2 regions of the Ferrimonas sp. genome follow, and region 1 is predicted to be linked to the other one. Evidence: predicted binding sites of a transcription regulator. Region 1 holds the regulator's gene; the other holds the start of a gene.

The links. Region 1 encodes sigma-54, which starts transcription at its own class of promoters, with help from an activator protein. Its sites were predicted from a motif close to GTTGGCACGNNNNTNGNNT; they were not measured.
Region 2: the regulator sigma-54 is predicted to act here: its motif matches at 1,904-1,922, upstream of ACN0RV_RS16370 (flagellar assembly protein T N-terminal domain-containing protein).

The regions. Positions count from the first base shown of each region.
Region 1 covers NZ_JBLXDO010000001.1:342,984-347,394, reverse strand. Annotated here, with positions in the region: gene lptA (lipopolysaccharide transport periplasmic protein LptA) at 1-169, shown strand, start outside; gene lptB (LPS export ABC transporter ATP-binding protein) at 166-897, shown strand; gene ACN0RV_RS01615 (RNA polymerase factor sigma-54) at 965-2,416, shown strand; gene hpf (ribosome hibernation promoting factor) at 2,440-2,727, shown strand; gene ptsN (PTS IIA-like nitrogen regulatory protein PtsN) at 2,730-3,176, shown strand; gene rapZ (RNase adapter RapZ) at 3,173-4,039, shown strand; gene ACN0RV_RS01595 (HPr family phosphocarrier protein) at 4,017-4,289, shown strand; gene pmbA (metalloprotease PmbA) at 4,342-4,411, opposite strand, start outside.
Region 2 covers NZ_JBLXDO010000022.1:54,518-58,928, forward strand. Annotated here, with positions in the region: gene yfbV (terminus macrodomain insulation protein YfbV) at 232-678, shown strand; gene ACN0RV_RS16360 (LPP20 family lipoprotein) at 769-1,209, opposite strand; gene ACN0RV_RS16365 (FlgO family outer membrane protein) at 1,206-1,826, opposite strand; gene ACN0RV_RS16370 (flagellar assembly protein T N-terminal domain-containing protein) at 1,957-3,075, shown strand; gene flgN (flagellar export chaperone FlgN) at 3,139-3,570, opposite strand; gene flgM (flagellar biosynthesis anti-sigma factor FlgM) at 3,563-3,871, opposite strand; gene flgA (flagellar basal body P-ring formation chaperone FlgA) at 3,950-4,411, opposite strand, start outside.

The DNA.
Region 1 (4,411 bases):
CGGCAGCCTGGTTCAGGGCGACACCATCCAGTACGATCTGGAGAAGCAGATGCTGGTGGCCGAAGGCAACAAGGATGAGCAGATCACCACCATCTTCCAGCCCGCGGAAGCCGACCTGAAATCCCTGGCCGAGCCCAAGGAGAAGAAAGAGGGTGAGAAGCAGCAATGACCCGCTCAACCCTGACCGCAGAGAAATTGGCCAAGGCCTACAAGGGCCGGGAAGTGGTCAAGAATGTTGGCCTTGAGGTCAGCACCGGCCAGATCGTGGGTCTGCTTGGCCCCAATGGCGCCGGCAAGACCACCACCTTCTACATGGTGGTGGGCCTGGTGCAGAACGACCGGGGGCGGATCCTCATCGACGGTGAGGAGATCACCCTGCTGCCGATGCACAGCCGGGCCCGAAAGGGGATCGGCTACCTGCCCCAGGAATCCTCCATCTTCCGCAAACTGTCTGTGTACGACAACCTGATGGCGGTGCTGCAGACCCGTAAAGGGCTGAGCCAGTCCCAGCGGGTGGAGAAACTGGAGCAGTTGCTGGAAGAGTTTAACATCACCCACATCCGCGACAGCCTTGGGATGAGCCTGTCCGGCGGCGAACGCCGCCGGGTGGAGATCGCCCGGGCCCTGGCCGCCGATCCCAAATTCATCCTTCTCGACGAGCCCTTCGCTGGCGTCGACCCGATCTCGGTGATCGACATCAAGAAGATCATCCAGCACCTGAGGGACCGCGGCCTGGGCGTACTGATCACCGACCACAACGTCCGTGAAACTCTGGACGTCTGTGAACACGCCTATATTGTCAGCCACGGCGAGCTGATCGCCCAGGGCGAACCCGCCGCCATCCTCGAGAACAAGCTGGTGCGCTCGGTATACTTGGGCGACCAGTTCAAGCTATAGTAATTTGAACTCCCGACCAGGAATACAACCGGAAAAAACAAGAAGGAATAAGGACAGGTTGTTGTAAATGAAGACTTCTCTACAGCTAAAGCTGGGACAGCAGCTCACCATGACCCCGCAGCTGCAGCAGGCCATTCGCCTGCTGCAACTGTCGACTCTGGATCTCCAACAAGAGATTCAGGAGGCCCTGGATGCCAACCCCCTGCTTGAAGTCGAGGAGGATCTGAGCCCAGCCGTCCCCGACACCCCGGATGCCCCTTCCCGGGATGAGCTCGAGCCCGCCCCGGAAGCCGCCAGTCTGGACACCAGCGAGGCCCTGAGTCAGACCGACATGCCGGATGATCTTCAGGTCGACGCCTCCTGGGATGAATATTACACATCCTCCCCGGCCCCCATGGCCAGTCGGGAGGATGACATGCCCTTCCAGGGCAGCACCGGTGACAGCCTTCAGGGCCACCTGCTGTGGCAGATGGAACTGACCCCCATGTCCGATACCGATCGCGCCATCGCGGTGGCCATCATCGATGCCACCGATGAACGCGGCTACCTGACCCAGACTGCCGAGGATATTCTCGAAGCCATGGGCGACGACGAGGTCGAGCTGGACGAGGTGGAGGCGGTACTCAAGCGAGTGCAGCGCTTCGACCCTGTGGGCGTCTGTGCCCGGGATCTGGCGGAGTGCCTGCTGGTGCAGTTGAGTCAGTTCGATGGGGCGACTCCCTGGCTGGCTGAGGCCAAGATGCTGATTCAGGAAAATATGGATCTGCTGGCCAACCGCGACTTCCGCGGACTGATGCGCAAGACCCGCCTCAAGGAGGAGGAGCTCAAGGAGGCGATGGATCTGATCCAGACCCTCAACCCTCGTCCCGGCAGCGCCCTGGTCAGCGACAATGACCAGTACGTGATTCCCGATGTGGCCGTCTCCAAGCGCAAGGGGCGCTGGGTGGTAGAGCTCAATCCGGACACCATGCCCAAGATCCGCATCAACGAGCAGTATGCGGCCCTGAGCCGCAACAGCCGCAACCAGGCGGACAGCCAGTTCGTCCGCGGTCACCTGCAGGAAGCCAAGTGGTTCCTGAAGAGCCTGGAGAGTCGCAACGATACCCTGCTCAAGGTGGCCAACTGCATCGTCCAGTTCCAGCAGGGGTTCCTGGAATACGGCGACGAAGCGATGAAGCCCATGGTGCTCAACGATGTGGCCGAAGCGGTGGACATGCACGAGTCCACCATCTCCCGGGTGACCACCCAGAAATATATGCATACGCCCCGTGGCATCTTCGAGCTGAAGTACTTCTTCTCCAGCCACGTCAGCACAGACAGTGGCGGCGAGTGCTCATCCACGGCAATTCGTGCTTTAATTAAAAAATTGGTTGCTGCAGAGAATCCTAAGAAACCTCTCAGTGACAGTAAAATGGCGGAGCTGCTGGCAGAACAGGGCATCAAGGTGGCGAGACGGACCATCGCCAAGTACAGGGAAGCCCTGGGCATTGCTCCATCCAATCAGCGGAAACAGCTGTAACCAGCAAAAAAGGAGGAACCTATATGCAAATCAATCTGACCGGTCATCATGTCGAGATCACTACCGCTCTGAGAGATTATGTGCACACCAAGTTCGACAAGCTGGAGCGCCACTTTGACCATATCTCCAACGTCTACGTGGTGCTGAATGTGGAGAAAACACAGCAAACCGCCGAAGCCAAACTGAATCTGAGTGGCCGCGAAGTGTACGCGACCCACCACCACGACAACATGTACGCGGCCATCGACGGCCTTATCGACAAGCTGGACCGTCAGGTCATCAAGCACAAAGAGAAAATTTCACGCCATTAATCATGGACATATCCACGTTACTCAGCCCGGAGTGCGCCACCATCGCCGCTCCGGGCCTAAGCAAGAAGCGCGCCCTGGAGATGATCTCCCAGTTGGCGGGCGAGCATCACGGCAACCTGAACCCCCAGCAGCTGTTTGAAAGCCTGCTGGCCAGGGAGAAGATGGGTACCACCGGCATCGGCAAGGGGATCGCCCTGCCCCATGGCCGGCTAGCCAACATCGACCGCCCCATTGCCGTGTTCATCAAGTGCGACGAAGCGATCCCCTTCGACGCCATCGATGGCAAGCCTGTGGACCTGCTGTTTGCCCTGTTTGTCCCCGAGGACGCGGTACAGGAGCACCTGGCCACCCTGGCCGCCATGGCCAAGACCCTGCAGGACAAAGAGACCTGCCGGGCCCTGCGTAAATGCAGTACCGACTCGGAGCTTTATGCCCTGGTGACCTCGTGAAGCTGATCATCCTCTCCGGACGTTCCGGTGCCGGCAAATCCGTCGCACTTCGGGTCCTCGAAGACCTGGGGTGCTACTGTGTCGACAACCTGCCCGCGGTGATGCTCCCCTCCCTGGTGGAGGAGATGCTGGATCAGTGCGACACCCTGGCAGTCAGCCTGGACATCCGCAACCTGCCTGACCAGGCGGAACAGATCCCGGAGATTTTGAAGCACCTGCCGGACTCCATCGAAAAACAGATCTACTTCCTGGACGCGTCAGACACCAGCCTGATCAAGCGCTACAGCGAGACTCGCAGGCTGCACCCCCTGTCGCGCAGCGGCACCTCCCTGGCGGAAGCGATCGCCTCAGAGACCCAACTGCTGGCCCCCATTCGCGACCTGGCCGATCACAGCTTCATGACCGACGGCCTGTCGGTCCATCAGCTGGCCGATGAGATGCGCACCCGCCTGCTGGGTCAGGCGGAGCGGGAGCTGCTGTTGGTGTTTGAATCCTTCGGCTTTAAACACGGCATTCCCAAGGATGCCGATTACGTGTTTGACGTACGCTTCCTGCCCAACCCCCACTGGGATCCCGCCCTGCGACCGCTCACCGGTCTGGATAAACCGGTGCAGCGCTACTTCGCCAAGGAGTGGATAGTGGCGCGCTTTATCGAACACACTGAGAACTTCCTGCTCAACTGGCTGCCGATGCTGGAGCGCAACAACCGCGCCTACCTGACCGTCGCCATCGGCTGTACCGGTGGCCAGCACCGCAGTGTCTACATCGCCGAGCAGCTGGAGCAACGTTTCCGTCAGCGACAGAAGCAGACCTCGGTCCGTCACCGTGAACTGGACAAACGTGAAGCTGACAAGAACCCTTAAAGTCGTCAACAAGCTGGGCCTGCACGCCCGCGCCGCCACCCGGCTGGCGCAGTTGGCCCATAACTACGACGCCCGTATCCAGGTGATCCACGGAGACCAGAGCGCCAGTGCCGACAGTGTGCTGGGCCTGCTGATGCTGCAAACCTGCCAGGGGCAGGAGGTGACGGTGATCTGCGAGGGCCAGGACGCCGAGCCCGCCCTGGAAGCGGTCACCCAGCTGTTCAGCGGTCGCTTCGACGAATCAGAATAAAAAAACCGGAGCCTGGCTCCGGTTTTTTATCTCATTGGCACACCAGCCCCGATCAGTTGCCGGCGACCTTCATGGCACTCAGCAAGATGGAACCTGTCTTGATGCTGGTACGGGGATCCACA
Region 2 (4,411 bases), on a different contig from region 1:
CCCTGGGGCGGTTAAGTCGATAACGACCGAAGATGGTAAGAAGTTACAGTATAGACCCGCTGTATCTGCGACCGATGTCGCATTTTCAGGTCCCCTAATGGGCCGAAATTCAACCATCTTCCTAGAAAGGTATGACCATTTTACCCATACTTTTCTGAAGAAGCGGAATCAGGACGTGATACACTTAACGAATCTGTGATCCGTCTCCCGTTGTATAAAGGAGAGTGAAGCATGACCTTTTTTGAAACACTGAGATGTGGCAATCACTACATGAAACAGTGGCCCAGAGCGGTTCAGCTGGCCCCTCTGTTTCCAGAGTACAGGGTGATAAAAGCCACTGAACTGGCCATCCGGGTCATGCCTCCGGTGGCGGTGTTTTGCCTGTGGTTTCAGCTTCAGTGGTTGGGGCCCGAGAGCTTGCCTCAGATCGTCGCCAGTACCCTGTTCCTGCTGAGCCTGCCCCTTCAGGGCCTGTACTGGTTGGGTTGGCGTTCCCAGCAACTGCTGCCCAGACAGCTGGTCGCCTGGTGTGATGACCTGCGCTCGCGCATGTTGGAAGCGGGGGAGCAGATTGCCCCGCTCGGGGCCCGTGCCCGCTACCTGAATATGGCCCAACTGCTCCGACGAGTTTTTAACAAACTGGACAACGGAGAGTGGCACAGGTTGGATCGACACTGAGACTCGATCGGATCCAGGTCACAAAAAAGCGGAGGCATCGGCCTCCGCTTTTCAGTTTTATTCACTAATAAGGCGTCAGTCGCCAATTTATCAGTAATAGATCACGTTTTTGATTCTCTGCCTCGGCGCCTGCTGATACAGCTGCCACACCTTTTTATAGTCCAGCTTCAGCTCCGCAACATAGTTGTCACCCACAGGGTAGATGCGCACCACCTCGGCACCCCGCACCAGGCCATCCACCTGGGTCTGGAACTGGTCGCTCTGCAGCAGCTGCTGGTCCATCCGGCCGGTGCCTGACACCCTCACCCCATAGATCTGCTCTGCCAGCTCCCGGTAGGCATCCAGTTTGGCCGCCCGCATCGCCTGCTGCACCTTCAGGTCCCGGTTATCGCCCAACTGGGCCGAGATGGGGGCGATCCCTTTGGCGGTGAGTATGGGAAACTCCTGGGGTGGGACAGGCTCATACTCCACATAAGCGTTGTTCTGACACCCGGCCAGGAAAATTAGCGCAGCGGCTGCGAGTCGTTTCATGGGTTTACCTCCCTCACCGGTGTTCTTCCTGGTTGCTCCTGTCGGTAGAGCAGGCCACCCTGTTCCGTGATGCTGTTGCTCTGCTCCAGGTAGCCGGAGGACTCCTGCCAGGGAAGAAAGGCCTGGGAGGTGGAGGCCACCCTGTTGTTGGCGATATCCACCAGGCGACTGTTGATGATCACCCCGCTGCTGTCCCGGCTCAGGGTGGCAATCAGCACCTGGCTCACCGGCAGGCTGGCTTGCAGCCGTTCATAATCCCGGCTGAGAATAAGGTTGCCCTGCTTGGAGACCCGAATCTGCTGGCTGCTGTTGAGCTCTACCAGGTTGAACCCTCTCTGGTGCAGGGCGCCAACCAGACCGTCACCCAGCTGCAGGGCGAGCCGGCCACTGCTCTCCAGCTCATCCAGCCACACCGGGGTGGTGACCGCGATAAGCTTGGTCTTGTCCGGCAGGTCGTGATTGCGCTCAAGATCTTCGGCGATGCGCTGGGCCAGATGAATCACGGCACTGCTGTGCGGCAAACCTTTGCCGCTCACACTGTATTGTGGCGGTGGCTCTGCCGGAGGGGTGGCACAGCCCCACAAAAACAGGCACAGGACGCCTATGGCCTTTTTCATCGCTATCTCCAGTGGCTTGGGCATTCACGGTTCTCTGTATCATATCGGCCAAGAAGCCCGGCGCTTTAGTGGCAAATGTAGGCACAGTCATTGCATTATTTACGCCAACTGCATTGAGGACGATAAAGCGATGTCTAACCCCATACACCTGGCTCTGCTCGGTGTCTGCCTGTTGGCGGCACCGGTTTCGGCCCAGTGGCTGACCCTGAGCGGCAGCGCCCCCATAGGCAATGATGACCTGACCAAGGCGCGGGAGGAGGCGATTCGGAACGCGTTGGCGAAATCTGGCCAGGGCGAGATCATGGTAAACGGCGTGTTGGGGCCAGCCACGGAACTGACTCAGGTAGGGGAGTATCAGCTGCTGTCTGAATCGATCGGTGACGGCATTCTGGAGGTGACCCTGAGAGCGGATGTCCGCGCCGTGGGCAATCAGTGTGCCGGCGCCGGCTTTCGCTTTGCCCTGACTCTGCCACGGGCCGATGTGGTGCATCGGCAGCACCTGGTACCGGGCAGCCTCTATGAGTTTGATGCCGCACTGACCCGGTTGCTGGCCAACACCATCAATGGCGAGGCCACCTCTCTGTTTGCCCATGAGCGCAGTGACATCAGCGTCAGCTTTGGTCAGCTGAACCAGGAATACGGCGAGCAGTGGGCCAGGGAGATGAGCCGGGACGACAACAGTCAGTATATTGTGGCCATCTCCATCGATGATCTGACACTGGATCCTCATGAGACCACTCTGGGGTGGTTTGAAGATGACCGCAACCGCTACTTCGGGGCCAACCTCAACATCTATGACGGCCTGACCGGGCAGATGATCTGGCATAAGCGCTACCGCACCCAGGGCGACTGGCCCTTCAAGCGCAGCGACGCGGTGGAGCTGGGCTCCAGCCACTTCTGGAACAGTGACTACGGCAGGCAGATTCGCCAGCAGGTGGTGGCCATGGCCCAGGACATCGACGGCACCCTGCACTGTCGTCCGCTTCACGGACGGGTGCTCTCTGTGGATCAGGAGCGGGTCACCATCAACCTGGGTAGCCGCCATGGTGTACGGGTGGGGGATCGGGTCTCTTTGCAGAACCGCCAGCAGGGGGAACTGGGGTGGTGGAATCGTGACCCGGACTCCGAAGATATCCTGGTGATTCAACAGGTGCAGCTGGAGCAGGCGGTGGGGACCCTGATGCCGGGCTCCAGTTACACTCGCTGGCAGCCCATGGATATGGTGCGGGCCCAGGCACATAGGCGCTAATGGGCCTGATGCCATAAAAAAAGCCGGCTTCATCGCCGGCTTCTCTTTTTGAACTGTTTACCTTCAGGCCTTGATCACCTTGCCCAGGCGTCCGCCCGTGGTGGTGGAGCCTTCCTGGTTGTAGGTCAGGGCATTAGGGTTTCGGGTGGCATTAAGCAGTTGCTGCAGGCGACCCAGGCTGGCCAGAGACTGGTCAGCCAGCTGATTGTTATGCTGGTTTTTCACCTGGCACTCCGCCAGGGTCTCGCGGCAGCGGGTCACCCCGGCCATCGCGTCGGTGTCCGCCTTGATGTCAGCCACCTGCGGATGCGATTCCAGTGCCTTGTCGCCGCCGGCAATCTGGTCCAGCAGCGCCAGTTTCTGTTTGAGCAGGGCTTCAATTTTGTCCGCATCCCGCTCAAGTAATGCGTCAGTCTCCTGCTCCAACAGGCGCAGCAGGGTAGACAGGCGCTCTTGCTGAGCGCCAATCAAGGCGTGAATGCCGGTATCACTCACCAGTCAGTTCACTCTCGAAACGGGAGAGGTTGGCAGCCAGCTTGTCTGGGTCAACATGGTAGCGACCTTCGGAGATCGCCTGCTTCAAGGCTTCCACCTTGGAGCTGTTAACCTCTGGGGTCTCCTGCATCACCTTCTCCGCCCGCTGTAGTTGCTGGGCTTCCTGGGTCAGCTTCACCTCATCCCCCTTGGCGGCAGCCTGAGCGCTGCTCCCTTCGGGCTGACTTTGTTGGGTCACCGCCCGCCGGGCCGGTTGCAGGCCTGCGGTACCGCTGCTCAGTTTGTTGATGTCGATAGCCATAATGTGGCTCCGTCGCTGTGTATTTGGGCTCTTCTGACACTGGTATCGGCCGCACGGCCAGAAGCTTTAGGGTAATTTTTACATTTTCACCCGCACATGGCCAACTCCGGTGACGTAGGCATCCACCATTCTCCGGGATCGGCTGTTCTGGACCCGGATGGCGTCGCCTATGGAGCCGCTGCTCATGGCGGTACCTGAGGTGCGAATGGAGAGGTGATCGTTGTTGGCTTCGATGGTGACCGGATCCCCTTTGCACACTAGGCAGACATTGCGTTTGGTGATTACCTGACCTGCCGCCGCGCGTCTTTTTAGTCTGGCACCATTCAACTCATCTGGTGAACTGAAATGACTCCCTCGCAGGCTGTTATTGTTGACGTACCTGAGCTCCACCATGGATTCGTCCAGCAGGGTGTTGGGTCCCAGAGCCATTCTGGCCACCAGTACCGGGTACTCCAGGGCGATCTGAACCGGCACATACACCAGCCAGGGCTCGGGGGCTTCGCAGCGGATCTTAACGGTCAGGTAGCGGGTGTTGCCTTT